3 regions of the Actinoallomurus vinaceus genome follow, and region 3 is predicted to be linked to each of the others. Evidence: riboswitches for the same ligand, from Rfam matches in the RefSeq annotation. Region 3 holds a riboswitch; each other region holds the start of a gene.

Region 1 (5,496 bases), on a different contig from region 3:
TTTCCGAACCGCGTTCCTCAGACCTTGCGGATGAGGACGATCGGGGTCTGCTCGTCCTCGTTGCCGGCCGGGTTGTCGGACAGGACGTTCTCGACCCACTTGCGGTCGACGCCCTTGGACGCCCCGACGACCCACGCGCCGGTGAGGTGGTTGGCGTCGACGACGCAGACGTGGCAGCCGAGCGCCGCGGACAGGTCCTCCGACAGCTTGTCGGGGCGGCCCGGGCCGAACAGCAGGTGGTGGTCGTGCGGCGGGAGCGCCGCCGCCACGTCGTCGATCATGGCCGCGCCGGGCCCCGCGACACGGTAGAACCAGCCGCGCTTGCCCACCAGCTTGCCGGCCGCGCCCGCGGCGGCGCCGAGGAGGACCTTCGTACGGCCCGCCTCGAGGATCGCGCCCTGCATTCCGGCCGGGCTGTGCAGCGGGCCGATCTTGCCGACGAACTTGCTCAGCTGCTTGGCCATGCCCTCCGGCGTGATCATCTCCAGCGGGATCATGCGACCCTGGCCGGCCGACGCGGGGCTCTCCGACAGCGCGAGGATGTCGTCCGGCTGCAGCATGCCCTGCGTCGCCTCCTGAATGATCGGGAGGATGCCGGTGCGCAGCGTGATCATCTTGGTCTTGATCGGAATGCGGCGGGCGCCGACCGCGCGCTCGTCGACCGGCGGGATGTTCGGCGCCTTCTCCGGCGGCGTCTCGCCGAAGTGCTGGTGCAGCATCTGCCGGATCTGCTGGTTGCGCGGGTAGATCGACGCGCCGCGCTGCAGGATGTCGCGGGCCCCCGCCGGGTCGCCGGCCTCCATCCGGAGCGAGGCGAGAAGGGTGTAGTCCGAGGCGTACACCAGGTAGTCGGGGGCGAGCGCGATCAGCTCCGTCTGGTACTTCAGGGCGCGCGGCTTGTCACCGCGGTCCACCGCCCACTTCGACAGGCGCTTGAGCGCGTGCCGCCGCAGCTGGGAGTCGTTGACGACCGACTCGAGGATCGTCTCGGCGTCGTCCATCCATCCGCCGTCCTTGAGGACGTCGGCCAGCGTCAGGGCGTACCAGGGGATCGTGGGGTACTTCTCGCGCGCCTGCCGGATGATCTGGGACGCCCGGCCGTAGTCGCCACGCCACTTGAAGACCTCGGCCAGCGCCGCCGTCGCGAACCGCGTGTCACCGCCGGCCGCGATGGCCTGCTGGGCGATCTGCTCGGCCTTCCTGTCGTCACGCTCGTTGGTGAGGACCAGCCAGGACAGCAGGGACAGACCGTCACCGTCGAGATCCGCCCGCTTCTGCTCGAGGAGCTGCTGGGCCTCCTCCGGCTTGCGGAGCCAGATGTCATAGGCGCGGCTGTTCGTGCTCATTGTCAGAACCTCATGCGTCGTCGGCGATCTGCGGGATCGGCCCATCATCGCAGAGTTTCACGGCGACCGACGCGGTGCCCGCGTTCACCCTGGATCACCGTAGTGGGAGAGAGATGGACGAAGCAGGGGGGAATACGCAGGTTGTATGACCCGGGCTTGTCGGCCGCTCGATACCCTTGGGTCTCGTGGACCTCCTCGATTCATGGCGCGATCTTCCGGCCGCGCAGCAGCCCGACTGGCCCGACCCCGCCCGGCTCCGCGACGTCGCGGGCCAGCTGTCCAAGCTCCCGCCGCTGGTGTTCGCGGGCGAGTGCGACCAGCTCAAGGCGCACCTGGCCGCCGTGGCGCGCGGTGAGGCGTTCGTGCTGCAGGGCGGCGACTGCGCCGAGACGTTCTCCGGCGCGACCGCCGACGACGTGCGCAACAAGCTGAAGACCCTGCTGCAGATGGCCGTCGTGCTGACCTACGCCGGGAGCGTCCCGGTCGTCAAGATCGGCCGGATGGCGGGCCAGTTCGCCAAGCCGCGTTCCAAGCCGCTCGAGGTCCGCGACGGCGTCGAGCTGCCCGCCTACCGGGGCGACATGGTCAACGGGTTCGACTTCACCCCCGAGGCCCGGGTGCCGGACCCCGAGCGCCTGCTGCGCGCCTACCACGCCGCGGCCGTGACGCTGAACCTCACCCGCGCCTTCACCCAGGGCGGCTACGCCGACCTGCGCCAGGTCCACGCCTGGAACCACGACTTCGTCGCGGAGAGCCCCGCCGGCCAGCGGTACGAACGGCTGGCCGGGGAGATCGACCGTGCCCTGGCGTTCATGCACGCCTGCGGAGCGGACCCGGAGGAGTTCCACCGGGTCGAGGTCTACTCCAGCCACGAAGCGCTCCTGCTGGACTACGAACGCGCCCTGACCCGCATCGACTCGCGGTCCGGCCTGCCGTACGACGTCTCCGCGCACTTCCTGTGGATCGGCGAGCGCACCCGGCAGCTCGACGGCGCGCACGTGGACTTCATGCGGCGCATCCGCAACCCGATCGGCGTGAAGCTCGGGCCGACCACGACCGCCGAGGACGCCCTCGCGCTCATCGACCGGCTCGATCCCGACCGGGAGCCCGGACGGCTCACGTTCGTCACCCGCATGGGCGCCGGGCGGATCCGCGACAACCTCCCCACCCTGGTGGAGAAGGTCACCGCGAGCGGCGCCCAGGTCGCCTGGATCTGCGACCCGATGCACGGCAACACCTTCGAGGCGGAGAGCGGGTACAAGACCCGCCGGTTCGACGACGTGGTGGACGAGGTCGCCGGCTTCTTCGAGGTGCACCGGGCGCTCGGCACCCACCCGGGCGGCGTGCACATCGAGTTCACCGGCGACGACGTCACCGAGTGCGTCGGTGGCGGCCACGACATCGTCGAGGACGACCTGCACCAGCGGTACGAGACCGCCTGCGACCCCCGGCTCAACCGCGGCCAGGCGCTCGACCTGGCCTTCATGGTCGCCGAGATGTACCGCATCGGGAAGTGACCGCCGGGGACGCCCCTGCGTCCGTACGGGCCGCCGAGACGTCCCGCGTCGGGAAGTGATCGCCGGGGACGTCCCTGCCCTGGTCTGTACGGCCGCCGGGACGTCCCGCTTCGGGGAGTGATCCGAACGACCCGTCCGGGGTCCGGCGGCCGTCACACGACGCGTACGGCGCCGGCGAACGGGCGGGTCGACAGGTCGGCGACGCGGACGTGGTCGCCGGTGTGCGGCGCGTGGACGAACTTCCCGTCGCCGATGTACATCCCCATGTGGTGGATGTCGGTGTAGAAGAACACCAGGTCGCCGGGTTCGAGCTGGTCCCGGGAGACGTGCACGCCGGCGTTCCACTGGTCGCCGCCGTAGTGCGGCAGATTGACGCCGACCTGCTTGTAGGCCCACATGGTCAGGCCCGAGCAGTCGAACCCCCGGCCGGCCGCCGCGCCACCCCACACGTACGGCACGCCGAGCTGCGACAGCGCGGCCCGTACGGCACCGACGGCCTTGCCGGGTCCGCCGGGGATGGGAGGCACCGTCTCGCCCTTGCCGGCGCGCTCGACGGCGTCGCGCAGCAGCGGCCTGCGGACCTTCTCCAGGTCGTGCCGGATGACCGTCCGCTGCCTGGCGAGCCGGCCCCTGAGCCGGGCCGCCTCCGCGGCGCGCTCCCGGGCGTCCTGGCAGGTCCACTGGGCGTTCTGGATGGCCTGGGTGAGCTGCCGGATCTCGGTGTCGTCCTGCTGCGTGAAGTAGTGCAGGGTCGCGGCCCGGTCGAGGACGGCGCGCGGGTCGGAGGCGGCGAGGAGGCTGGGGGAGTCGTCGTTGCCGCCGCTCATGTAACGCGTCGCCACGAACCGGCCGACCTTGCGCTGGATGGCCTTGAGCGCCTGCGCCGCCCGGGCCGAGGTCTGGCCGGCGACGACGGCCGCCCGCTGGGCCTGCTCCAGGCGTACCTTGAGGCCGTTGTACTGCTCGGTGAGCTGCTCCAGCTGGTTGTTCAGCTGGTCGGCGCGCTGCCGGAGCGCGTCGATCCCGGGACCGGGCCGGGCGGTGTCCGCCAGCGCGGGCGATGCGAGCCCGGCGACGACGAGCGCCAAGGCCACGGCGGCCGTACGGCGGGCGGTGGCCTTCGGCGGGTGGTGGGCGCCCTGTGTGAGGGCTATGGCGGCCGTACGGTGTGCCGTGGCCTTCGGCGGGTGGTGAGGGTCGTGTGTGAAGGTCACGGTGGCCGTGCGGCGAGCCGTGCCCTTCCCGGGATGATGGGGATCGCGGCTGCCCGCAGGGTGCGATGACGCCATCCAGTGCTCCTCTCCTCAGGCCGCCTACCGGGTTAGCTGACGGGTTCGGACGGAAGAGAAGCCCTACCGCGCACCGTCGGCGACGGGCGCGGATTCACCCCGGATGCGAAGGCAGGGAGGTGCCCCATGGCTTCGCGAGTGGGTCCCCGGTTCCCCGGCGCGCCGGCTGACGCGACGGGCGATTCGGCGGTCCGGCCGTCTCTCGGCCGGTGACGACTCGCTGGAGATTAACGGATAGTGACGAGGCCGCCAACGAGAACATGCGGAGATGGCCCGGGGGATCGGAGGATGGTCACTCCGGGTGATGTGGGGGCTGGTCCTTTGCGCCTACACGCACACGGTCCCCGCCCCCTCCGGATCGGGAGGAAACGGGGACCGGCGTGACGTTCGGACGCGCTCGCTCAGGAGAGGACGGACTCGGACTCGGCCTCGGAGCTGTTCTGGGCCACCGCAGCGTGCAGGGTGTTCCAGAACGCCAGCTCGACGTCCTCCTCCAGCTCGGAGATCTTGCCCCAGAACTCCTTGTCCTCGGCCTTGGCGGCGGCCTCGGCGGACAGGACGGGCATGACCATGGTGCCGGCGTCGGCGGCATCCAGGTCGGCCACGCTGACCTCGGCGGGCAGCTCGACCGGCGTGCGGTGGTGCTTGCCGCGCTTGCGGACCCGGACGTTCGGCGCCGAGACGGGCACCTTGACCTTCGACTTGCCGACGGCCAGGGCCACCGTGCCGAACAGGACGACGGCGAGCAGCCCGGTGAGGGCGGCCTGCTGGTCCGGCAGGGAGGTCGGCGCGGGCGCCGGGTCGTGCGACGCGATCGTGTGCGTGTCGACCTTCGCCACGGGATCCTGGCCGATCTCCTTGACGGCGGGCGTCGGAGCGGCGTGCTTGGGAGCGTACTTCTCGTTCTGCGCCGTCTGCTGGGCGGTCTGCGCGGGGGCCGACTTCACCTTCACCTTGGAGGGGTAGCCGAAGCCGACGACCTGGCTGATGTCCCGGGTGGCGCGCAGCAGCGCGTTGTTGTGGTTGGCCTCGATCGTGTGCAGCGTGTGGCCGTCGACCCGCTCGACGATGCCGACGTGCTCGATGTCGCCGATGCTCTTGCCGCCCGACCAGGAGAAGAAGACGATCGCGCCGGGCTCGGCCTTGTGGCCCCAGGCGTCGTGCTTCTTGAACCAGTTGGCGTGGTCGGGAGTGGAGGCGAACTGCCCGGTCCAGTCCTCGACGCCGGCCTTGTTGGCCGCCCACGCGAGGAACATGTCGCACCAAGGAGCGTCCGTGTAGGAGGAGTCCTTGTCGACATGCTTGCCGTACCAGTCGCCGAATTTCGTGTAACCGCTGGCTTTC
Region 2 (5,496 bases), on a different contig from region 3:
TGGAGGAACGGGCCGGAGCCGGTCCGGTCATGGTGAGCCTCGACGACCTGCAGTGGGCGGATCCGGTGGCGTTGACGGCGATCCGGACCCTCTCGCGGCGGCTCGCCGCCGCCCCGGTGGTGTGGCTGCTGGCCCGCCGCACGACCGACCGCGCGACGGACGCCGGCCGCCTGTTCGACCTGCTCGAGCGGGACGGCGCCGTCCGGTTCACGATCGGCCCGCTCGACCACGCCGCCGTACGGCAGGTCGCGGCGGACGTGCTGGGCGGCGTCCCCGGCGCGGACGTTCTGCGCCTCGCCGGCGAGGCGGGGGGCGACCCCGCGCTGCTCACCGAACTGCTGTCCGGGTTGCTGGACGAGGGGGCCGTCCGGATCGTCGACGGGCACGCCCGGCTCGTGGCCGTACGGCTCCCCGGCCGGGTCGAGGACGACGTCAGGCGCCGTCTCGACGCCGTCGGCCCGGCGACACGTCATCTGCTGAGCGTCGCCGCGATCATCGGACGGTCGTTCGCTCCGGAGGACGCGGCCGAGCTGCTCGGGACCACACCGGCCGCCCTCCTGCCCTGGATCGACGAGGCGTTCTCCCGAGGGCTCCTGGTCGCCGGACCGGACGAGCTCGCCTTCCGGAACGACCTGGTCTGGCGGATCACCGCCGCGACCGTGCCCGCGCCGGTCCGGCGGGCGCTGCACCGGCAGATCGGGGACCTCCTGCTCGGGCGGGGCAGGACGGCCGTGCTCCCCGCCGCCTCCCACCTCATCCGGGGCATCCGGGCGGGCGACGCCCGGGCGCTGGCCGTACTCGACCGGGCGATCGCCGAGGTGATCCCCGCCTCTCCGCGAGCGGCCGCGGACCTGGCCACGCATGCCCTCCGGCTGACCGGCCCCCGGGAGCCGGCCTGGCCCGCCCGGACGCTGACGGCGATTCACGTCCTCACGGCGGTGGGCCGCCTCGAAGAGGCCGCCGAACTCGCGGATTCGCTGCTCACCCGGCCGTTGTCGCACGCCTCGTACCTCCGGCTGCACTGTCTGCGCGCCGGGCTCCTGCAGCTCCGGGGGCGGGCGGCCGAGGCCGCGGCCGAGGCGACCGCCGTCCTCGCCCATCAGGGCGTGCCCCGCGACCTCCGGGACGAAGCCGAACTGGCCCTGCTCGACGCGCTGGCCGGGGTGGGCGACGACGCGGGTGTGCGCGCCCACGCGGATCGGATCGTGTCCGCCACGGCCGGGCACGGCGACCTGCTGATCACCGGGGCTCTGATCCGGCTGGCCCTGTCCGACTGGGAGGCGGGGCGGCTGACCGACGGACTGCGCCTCGCCCGGGAGGCCGTACGGCGGGCGAGGTCCGCGGAGGCGCGCGGCCGTCACCCCCGGATGATCCTGGCGATGCTGCTGACCGACGTCCGCCGGCTGGACGAGGCCCGCGCGGTGATGGGGAGCGCCGCGGAGGACGCCGAAACGACCGGGAACCTGGCCTGGGCGGCGGCGCCCGGCGTCATCCGCGCCCGTCTCGACCTGGCCGGGGGCCGGTTCCACGAGGCCGTCGCCGAGGCCGAGGCCGCCCTGGCGAGCACGCGCGACCTGGGACCGCACCTGCTGACGTCGTCCGCGCTGGCGGTGCTGGTCGCGGCGACGCTACGGGCCGGCGATCTGACCGCGGCGTGGCGGTACGCCGAGGCGGAGCGGCCCGCGCTGTCCCAGTACGGATCGCCGCACGCGGAGGCCGGGTTCCATCTCGTGCGGGCACAGCTTGCCGTCGCCCGCGACGGGCCGGCAGCGGCGGAGGAGGCCGTCGTACGGCTCTGTGACGAGGCCGCGGCGAACTGCTGGACCCTGGTCGGCGAGCCGACCGCGGCGCCGTGGCTCGTACGGACGGCGCTCGCCCTCGGCGACCGGGCCCACGCTGAGCGGGTGGTCGCGGCGATGGACCGGCTGGCCGCGGACCACCCTGTCTTCGCCGACGTCGGTGTCACCGCGACGCACGCGCGCGGCCTGCTCGACCGTGATCGGGCCGCCCTGCGGCGCGCCGCCGAACGATACGCCGACCCGTGGGCGCGCGCCTCGGCGGCGGAGGATCTGGGAGGCCTGCTCGCGGCGGACGGCCCCGGGACACGCCGGGAGGCCATCGGCGGCCTGGACGCCGCGCTGGCGGGCTATTCGGCCCTCGGAGCGGTGCGCGACGCCGCTCGGGTCCGCCGCCGGCTCAGGCGGCTGGGCATCCGGCGCCGGCACTGGAGCCGGGCCGACCGGCCCGTCTCCGGCTGGGCCAGCCTCACCGACACCGAACGCCGTGTCGCCGAGCTCGTCGCCCAGGGCCTCACCAACCGCGAGGTCGCCGATCAGCTGTTCATGAGCGCGCACACCGTCGCCTTCCACCTGCGCCACATCTTCCGCAAGCTCGAGGTGGCCTCCCGCGTCCAGCTGACCCGGCTCGCGGTGGAGGTCGGCGACTGATCGCGGGAGAACACTGGCCTCTCCCGTCACATCAGCATCATTCAGCGACAAATGGCCTTTCTAATCTCATTAGGCGAAATAGTCGCAAGATGCACACCAGTTGTGTTCTGCGAGGCTTCGTAGCGCCAGTCTCGGCGATTAAGTGACCCAGATCACATAATTGCCTAGTGTTATGCGCGTGTTTTGTCCTGCTATGTTCCTATAACTCTCGCGGCGCCTCGTATGCGTCGCCCGCATATCCGCCGGCGATGGCCAATCCGTCGTCCCAGGCGATAGCGCGTTTGCGAAGACGCGTGCCCGGGGCGCGCTCGACCGAGCCGGTTCATCTCCAAACCGCGCGCCGCCATCACAATGGCGGCCATTCCCCCATCCTCTTTTGACGCCGTCCGTCGTACGGGCGGCCCGCTGAATCCGCGCCCCCCGCGGAACCGGGGACCCACAGAAGTCCCGGGGTGAATCGGCACGTCCCCTCGTGCCGTAGGGCAGCTTCCCGCCCGAACCCGTCAGCTAACCCGGTAAGCGGAATGGAAGCCAAGGAGTTCCCCCGGTGCCCTGTGTCCCCCGACCCGAGAAGACGCCGTCCGCGGTCCGTCTCATTCCTGCCTTCGCCGGCATCGCAACAGGCGGTGCGGCCGCGATCATTTTGACCGCGGCCGGGCCGGCCGAGGCGTCACCCACCGTTGCTCTTCCCCACCATGCCGTGGGCGCCTCGGCCGCGATCCCGTTCCCCCCGGCGAGCCAGGCCAAGCAGTGGCCCATTCCCGGCCGGGGACTGGACGCCAGGCCCATTAAGAAACCGAAGGAGAATCGTCCGCAGAAGGTGCCGACCGCCGCCGACGCGCTGAAGCTGGCCCTCTCCCAGGTCGGCACGACGGAGACCGCCGCCGGCGGCACCAAGTTCAACCAGTGGTTCATGTCCTCGCCGTTCGCCAAGAGGGGCGTCCAGCGGGACGGCGGGTCGATCGGCGACTACGCCAACGCGAGTTGGTGCGACATGTTCGTCACCTGGGTGGGCGCGCAGGTGGGCGTCAAGGGAATCGGCGGCGACGCCTTCACCCCGGAGCACGCCCGGTGGTTCCAGCAGCAGCATCGCTGGGGAAGCGCTCCCAAACCCGGCGCGGTCGTGTTCTTCGCCTGGAACGGCGGCCACGGCATCGACGACATCGACCACGTCGGCCTGGTCGTCAAGGACAACCACAACGGCACCATCCAGACCGTCGAGGGCAACACCGACGACGCCGTGCGGATCCGTACCCGCAGCACCGACCAGGTCGTCGGCTACGGCTATCCCCAGTACGGCTGACGACCGCGGCCTCCCCGCGCCGACGCCGGACCCTCTGACGTCCGGCGTCGGCGCGATCGGCCCGGCCGAGCGTCCCTTCGGGGACGCGATCCATGCGGGTCGGCCTCGTCCACGGGGTGTTCGGCCGCGTCACGGCGAGCGATGCCGGTGATCACCGGACTCGGTGATCACGACCTGGAGGTGTCCGGGCGCCAAACGTCGGCCGAGTCGGCTTCCAACAGGGAGTCAGGTGGAGGTTCCCAGACCGGTCCGGCGTAGTGGGCGATCGCCTTCTCAACGATTTTCGGGGGGGTGCCGAACTCGTCAATGCGGCCCACAGGGACCCAGCCATTTCCTGGACCTTCTTCGGCGTTCTTAGGCGGGCTCCAATGCGGGTTCGGGTAGACGTAGATATAGGCTTCGCCATCCTCGTGTCTCATGATGGTCACCTTGGCCACGTCGTCCCACTCGTAGGCGTGGCGTTCTTCGCCGACGGTGACGTCCAAGCCGGACGCGGTGATCACCAGTCTGCGTGCGCTCCCCCGCAATGCCTCATACATGAGGAAGACCCCCAACAGCCCAAAAATTGCGCCGACTACTATCAGAAACCAGACTGGGCGGGGAGAACGAATGACACCCCCATACCATCCGAAGCAGCACAGGACTACGCCGCCGAGCCCCGAAAAGAAGCTGCCAGCGTCGTTCCGCAGAGTCGTCTGGTAGACGACGCCGGGCGTCACGACCCGTGCGGGCTTGGCCGCGCCCGCCACGTCAACTGTGCCCCACGCCTGGCACGCCCCGCAGCGCCCGACCCACTTGGACGTCTGCCAGCCGCACTCGGCGCAGCGGTACGCCTGCTTCACGCTCTTCGCGCCGCCGTCGAACGGGGTGTGAGATGGGGTGCGCGGGCCGCCGGTGGGTGGTTCGCTCGCGGGTGCCAGACGTGTGGCGACCATGGTCTGGAGGTCGCCGGGAAGCCACGGGCCAGGTTCGCCCCCATCCGACAACAGGCCGATGAGGGCGGCGGGTGTCGGACGGCCGGCCGGGTCTTTGGCCAGGCATGCGTGCACCACGTCGGCCAGGCCGCCGTCGAGGCCGGTCAGATCGGGGTCCTGGTGGACGATCCGGTAGTTGAGCGCCTCGACCGGCCCCTCGCCGAACGGCCGCACCCCGGCCGCGTGGGCCAGCACCAGGCCGAGAGCGAACACGTCGCAGGCCGGCGTGAGCGGCTGACCGGTCAGCAGTTCCGGGGACATGAACCCGGGCGTGCCGACGCGGGCGGTGGCTCCGGAGGCGTCGACGGCGCGGGCGATCCCGAAGTCGATGACCCGGGGCCCGTCGGCGGCGAGCAGGATATTGGACGGTTTCAGGTCCCGGTGGATCAGTCCCTCCTTGTGGATGGCCTTCAACGCGTCCGCCAGCCCCGCGCCCAGGGTGCGGAGCGTCACCGCCGGGAGCGGGCCGTGTTCGGCGAGCGCCTCGGCGAGGGAGGGGCCTGCCACATACGCGGTGACCATCCACGGCCGGTCCGCGTCCGGGTCGGCGTCCACCACCGGCGCGGTGTGGAAACCGCCGACGGTGCGGGCCGCCTCCACCTCCCGCTTGAAGCGGCGCCGGAACTCGCCGTCGGCGGCGTACACCGGATGGACCAGCTTGACCGCGACCGGCCGGCCACCGGGAGAGCGACCGAAGAACACCTCTCCCATTCCACCCGCACCCAGCCGCGCCGACAGCACATGGTCACCGACCCTGGCCGGGTCACCCGGC
Region 3 (5,496 bases):
CGGCGTCGTGAACGGCATGGGCGGCCGGTTCGCCCTGCCCGTCGGCGCGCCGCTCGGCGCACGCCCGGCCGTCGCCACCGTCACCGAGTAGCCGTCGCGCTCACCGCCCGTACGCCACTGGGATCGGGGCTCAGGGGCGTACGGGCGGCGGCTCGGGAACGTGGTGCAGACGCGCCCAGGCCCGTCCCATCGCGATGCGCTCCGGCCCCGAGGGATGGGTGTTCCACAGCGCGTAGGCGAACGGGTTCGGCGACAGGTCGTCGAGGTCGCTCACGCTGAGGGACCGCTGCATCGCCGTGAACGTCGCCGGATCGCGCGTCAGGTCGAGGGAGTGCACGTCGGCCCGTGCCTCGATGCGGCGGCTCACGAGATTCTGCGCGGGCCCGGAGAGCTGGGTCAGCGCGGTCACCGTGGCGAGCAGCAGCGCGGTGGAGCGCGGGTCGGCCGCCGAGCGCACGCCGGCGCGGCGCAGCAGCCGCGGCGAGGTCATCACCAGGTAGAGGACGCAGGCTCCGGCCGCGACCCCGATCCCGCCGACGAGGGTCCCCGTCAGCACGTCGTTCCGCTTGGCGTGGCCGAGCTCGTGCGCGACGACGGCCTCGACCTCCTTCGGCGACTCCGACACGAGGAGGGTGTCGTAGACCACGATCCGCCGGGTCGATCCGAACCCGGAGACGTAGGCGTTCAGCGTGGTGGTGCGCTTGGACGCGTCGGCGACCAGCACGTCGCGGACCGGCACGCCGTCGGTGCGGGCCATCCGGAGCAGATCCGTCCGCAGCGGACCGGCGGGCATCGAGGTGAAGGAGTTGAACAGCGGCTCGACGACCACCGGGTAGGCGTACGAGACCGCGGTGACGAGCAGGAAGCCGCCCGCGGCCGCGGCCGCCCACCAGTGGCGGGGGAAGCGGTGGATCAGCAGGTGGAGACCCACGAGCGCCACGGTCCAGATGACGAGGCTCACCCCGAATCCCGTCAGCTGGTCGGTGAGCCAGGACCCCCAGTTCTGGGTCGACAGGTGATACCGCCGCAGCACGGACTCCGACCACGCCGTGAAGGGCAGCGCGATGAGCTGGGTCAGCGCGGACAGCACGACCGCGACGGCGACCACCCGCACGGTCCGCCGCCACAGTGGGACGCTCTCGCCCATCGCGGCGGACCGGCGCGATCCGGTGACCAGGCCGAGCAGCCGGGCGCCCCAGGATGTCAGGCCCAGGGCGAGGACGACGACCAGGCCGGCGACGAGCGAGGCGTACGCGGGGGGATCGAGCGCGGCGGTGAACGCCTCGCTGCGCGCGATCTGGTCCCGGGTGAAGTCGAGCGTCGGGTCGGCGGCGATCCGGCCGCCGGGCAGCGGATGCCAGGGCGTCACCATCGCGGCCACGGCGACCAGCAGCGCGCCGAGCACCGCGGCGGCGACGGCGGCGGCCTGCCGGGACCCCCTCGACGGCCGTCCGCGGCCGGGCTCGCGGTCGGACGCGGTGGCGGGTGGCGCCGTGCGCTCCGCGCCGCCCGGCGCCGTCACGTGAGCTCCTCGCGCGGGGCGGTGGGCCGCATGCCGTTCGGCGCTGTCACGTGAGCTCCTTGCGCAGGTAGGCCCGCCACTGCGCGGCGAACTCGCTGGAACCGATGCCGAGCACGGACCGCAGGGCGCGGTCCTCGATCCGCGGGTCCCCCGCGTCGCCCGGCTCCGACGCGGCGGTCCGGTACAACCGCACCAGCCGACCCTCACCATAGCGTTCCGCGATCATGCGGCAGGCCAGCCACGCCTCCTCGTACGCGGCGGACAGGCGCTCGCCCGAGCCGCTGAACGCGCTCCGGCCCGGAGGCGCGGCCGGCACGTCGCCGGAGGCCAGTTGTGCGGCGAGCTCGCGCGCCGCCGCCCGCGTCGAGACACCCGCCTTCTTGTAGCCGACGTAGTCGGCGAGTCCTTCGATCAGCCACATGGGAGTGCGGCTGTCGCGGGCGCCGCCCATCGCCACGTGCACGAGCTCGTGGGTGAGCACGACGTGCCGCCCCAGTCCGTTCAGACGGTCGAACGCCGTGGGGGTGATGATGACGCGGTCCGCGCCGTGCTCCGGGTCGCCCGCCGCGCCGCTGACGGTGGCGAGCGCGGCGATGTCGCCGAGGTTCCGGACGTCGCCGACGAGCTCTTCGGCCTCCTGCTCCGTCGCCGGCGCGAGGGCGACGACCTCGCGTGACCAGCGGTCGCCGACGACGTCGGAGACCAGGCCGACGCCGGTGTCCAGCCGGCGGGCGATGTCGCGCAGCTCGGCCGTCCGCGTCTCCGACGCGTCGGCGGTGCCGGTGCCGTCCCCGACCGCGGCGCCGTCCTCGCCGATGACGAGGCTGCGCCGGCCGTGGATCACGGTGAGGCCGCCGCCGTCCCAGATCTGCGGGTCGTCGCGCAGGCCGTGCGTGGACCCGTCGCCGGACACGAACCAGCCCGCGTCCTTGCGCCGGCCGAAGGTGAGGTACTGGGTGTAGGCGACGTCGGCCGCGTCGAAACCGCGCAGCCGGTAGGTGAGCGTCAGCCGGGCCGTCCAGCCGTCGTCGGCGGCGGCCGCGGCGCGGGTGTCCGCGAGCGACTCACGCCAGGTCGCCAGGGGGATCTTCGTCAGGTTGTCGAACAACGTCTCCTGCCCGGCGCGGAACGCCTGGGCCGACGGATCGACGGTGGCGAGGAAGGCCGCGCGGTCATGGGCGAGGACCGCGCGGGAGCGGCGCTGCAGGATGGCCGTCACCGTGGCCGTGCTGGGCACGGGCGCCGCCGTGGCGCTGCGCAGCGACGCGGCCGTACGGCCGGCCCCGTGGTGCAGCGCGACGTAGCCGACCGCGGTGACCAGGTGCAACACGATCGCGACCCCGGCCAGCGCGGCGACCCGTGACTGCCCGGAGCCTGCCGACGACATGCGCGTGATGGTAGCGGGCGAAGCTGAGAAAGCCGGGGCCGCCCACATGGGCGACCCCGGCGGATCGAACCGGTTGGGCCGGCTCAGTACGGACGCGCCGCGCCGTAGAACTCACTGCGGTAGTAGCTGTTGTTGTCGATCCGGACCTGCTTGATCTGCGTGCCGGTGTGCGACGCGTGGATCATCCAGACCTTGTGGCCCTTCACCTTGGAGATGATCCCGGTGTGGTTGTTGCCGTTGAAGTACACCAGGTCACCGACCGCGAGGTTCTGCCACCGCACGTGCCGCTTGATGTGCCGGTGCTGCTGGCCCGCGGTGCGCGGCAGGCGGATGCCCGCCTTGCGGTAGGAGAACTGCACCAGACCGGAGCAGTCGAAGGTCCTGGGGCCGGCGCCCCCGTAGCGGTACCACTTGCCGATCTGCTTACGCGCGACGGAGACCGCCTTCAGACCGACCTTGTGACGCTCGCTCCAGGACTTGTGCTTCTTCTGCGCCTTGACGACGGCCGCTTGGGGGGTCGCGGCGTGGGCCGCGGGGACCGTCAGGGCGACGGGTGCGAGGACCGCACCCGCGGCCACCATGCCTCCGGCGAGGCGAAGGCGCAGGGACGAAGCGGTCGAGGGGTTGCGAGACAGGGGTCTCTCCTTCCACTACGCCTACCGGGTTAGCTGTCGGGTTCGGACGTGGAAGCCGCCCTACGGCATGCCTGCGGGAGAACAGGCGCCCCGATTCACCCCCGTGAAAGCCGCGCTCACGCGCGGTTGGGTCCCCGGTTCCGCGTGCCCGCGGATTAGGCGTTAACGGCCACCCGTGGCCCCCGTTGGACCACGTCAGTGATGACCGTTTTCTCTGCATTTCTGACAAACCGGAACCGGCCCGCCATCAGGGCGCTGTCCCATAGCGCCGCCGTCGGCGGAGACCCTTCCGGTAGAGCGGCGCATGGCGTGCGCCGATGACACCCCGCACCGTGGCCCGGTGCGGAAGATCGAGATGACGTGACAGGCGGGCCGGATGCTCTCCGTGCCTCGGTCGAACCGGCCGGGAGTCTCTGCCCGGCCCGCCCACGTCGCTGTTAAGTTGTCGGCGGTCCTCAGAGCAGGCGGCCGCCGCCCACCCAGGTGGAGGAGTACCAGGCGTCGCTCAGGTTGGAGATCTTGACGACGTCGCCGGTGTGCGGGGCGTGGAGGAACTTGCCGTTGCCGACGTAGATCCCCATGTGCCCGAGGTCGTGGAAGAAGACCAGGTCGCCGGGCTGCAGGTCGGCCTTGGACACCCGCTTGCTGGCGTCGTACTGGTCCGGCACCCAGTGGTTGAGCTTGATGCCGACCTTGGCGAACGCCACCATCGTGATCCCGGAGCAGTCCCAGACGTTCGGGCCCGCGCCGCCGAAGACGTACGACTTGCCGAGCTGGGCGCAGGCGAACTTCAGGACGATCTCCGCCTTGCCCGTGGCCAGGATCGAGCAGTTCTCCTTCGAACTGCCCGGGTCGATGTTGCCGCCGAGCTTGTGGATCAGCTTCAGCTGCTTGCTGAGGGCCGCGTTGGCCTGCTTGCGCTGCTGCTCGAGCTGGGCCTTCTTCGCCTTGAGCTGCTCGGCCGCCTGCACGCGCAGCGCCTGCTCGCGCTCCAGCCGCTGAGCCGAGGCGAGGTACTGCTGGAACTCGGCGGTGCGGTTGTGCGCGATCTGCGTGAACGCCGACATCTGCGAGAGCACGGCGTCCGGGTCCTTCGAGCCGACCAGGGCGGGGATCGAGCCGTTGTCCCCGGTCTTGTAGGCGTCGGCGGCCAGCTGGGCGACCCGCAGCCGGAGCGCCTGGAACGTCTGGCGCTCGGCCTGCACCGACTTGGCCAGGGCGTTGACCCGGCCCTGGGCGGCCTTGTAGTCGGCCTTCGTCTTCTGGTACTGGTTGCCGAGCTGGTCGACCTGGTCGTTGAGCTTCGCGAGCGACTTCTTCGCCGCGCTCAGCGAGTTGCCCGGGTCGGCGTGCGCCGGAACGGCGGGCAGGGACAGCCCCGCGACGGCGATGAGCCCGGCCGTCGTGACGGACCAGCGACCGGTCCTGGACATGATCGTACGCTCCTTGGCCATGATGATCGTGTTCCTAGAGCGCGCCCGCACCGACGTAGTGCGAGCTGTACCAGGGGTTGCTCAGGCTGTCGATCTTCACGAACGACCCGGTGTGCGGCGAGTGGATGAACTTGCCGCCGCCGACGTAGATGCCGACGTGCCCCAGGTTGTCGAAGAACACCAGGTCGCCGGGCGACAGGTTGGCCCGCGAGACCCGGCTGGTCGCGTTGTACTGGTCGGGGACGACGCGGGGGATGCTCACCCCGGCGGCCGCGTAGGCCTTCATCGTGAGGCCCGAGCAGTCGTAGCGCGGGCCGGTGCCGCCGTAGAGGTACGGGATGCCGCACTTGCTGTAGGCCCACACGAGCACGGTGCGCGCCTTGCCGGTCGCCGACCCGCTGTAGCTGCCGCAGCTGCTCGACACGGGGCCGCCGTCGTCACCGCCGCCGGTGTCGGCCGCAGGACCCAGCTTCTTGATCAGCGCCTTCTGCTGCTCGATCGACTTCTCGATCTTCTTCT

Evidence for each region. Region 3 has a riboswitch for cyclic di-AMP ahead of ABEA24_RS14915 (C40 family peptidase). Riboswitches for the same ligand answer to the same signal wherever they lie in the genome.
Region 1: another riboswitch for cyclic di-AMP. It lies ahead of ABEA24_RS18885 (C40 family peptidase); the one in region 3 lies ahead of ABEA24_RS14915 (C40 family peptidase).
Region 2: another riboswitch for cyclic di-AMP. It lies ahead of ABEA24_RS43555 (CHAP domain-containing protein); the one in region 3 lies ahead of ABEA24_RS14915 (C40 family peptidase).

Annotation. Positions count from the first base shown of each region.
Region 1 covers NZ_BAABHK010000005.1:26,621-32,116, forward strand. Annotated here, with positions in the region: gene ABEA24_RS18875 (tetratricopeptide repeat protein) at 18-1,346, opposite strand; gene ABEA24_RS18880 (class II 3-deoxy-7-phosphoheptulonate synthase) at 1,532-2,863, shown strand; gene ABEA24_RS18885 (C40 family peptidase) at 3,016-4,152, opposite strand; cyclic di-AMP (ydaO/yuaA leader) riboswitch at 4,157-4,351, opposite strand; gene ABEA24_RS18890 (CHAP domain-containing protein) at 4,554-5,496, opposite strand, start outside.
Region 2 covers NZ_BAABHK010000018.1:107,504-112,999, forward strand. Annotated here, with positions in the region: gene ABEA24_RS43550 (LuxR C-terminal-related transcriptional regulator) at 1-2,447, shown strand, start outside; cyclic di-AMP (ydaO/yuaA leader) riboswitch at 2,841-2,983, shown strand; gene ABEA24_RS43555 (CHAP domain-containing protein) at 2,995-3,750, shown strand; gene ABEA24_RS43560 (serine/threonine-protein kinase) at 3,918-5,496, opposite strand, start outside.
Region 3 covers NZ_BAABHK010000003.1:828,617-834,112, forward strand. Annotated here, with positions in the region: gene ABEA24_RS14900 (acetate uptake transporter) at 1-91, shown strand, start outside; gene ABEA24_RS14905 (M48 family metallopeptidase) at 131-1,522, opposite strand; gene ABEA24_RS14910 (basic secretory protein-like protein) at 1,569-2,909, opposite strand; gene ABEA24_RS14915 (C40 family peptidase) at 2,993-3,490, opposite strand; cyclic di-AMP (ydaO/yuaA leader) riboswitch at 3,548-3,716, opposite strand; gene ABEA24_RS14920 (C40 family peptidase) at 4,000-4,977, opposite strand; gene ABEA24_RS14925 (C40 family peptidase) at 5,012-5,496, opposite strand, start outside.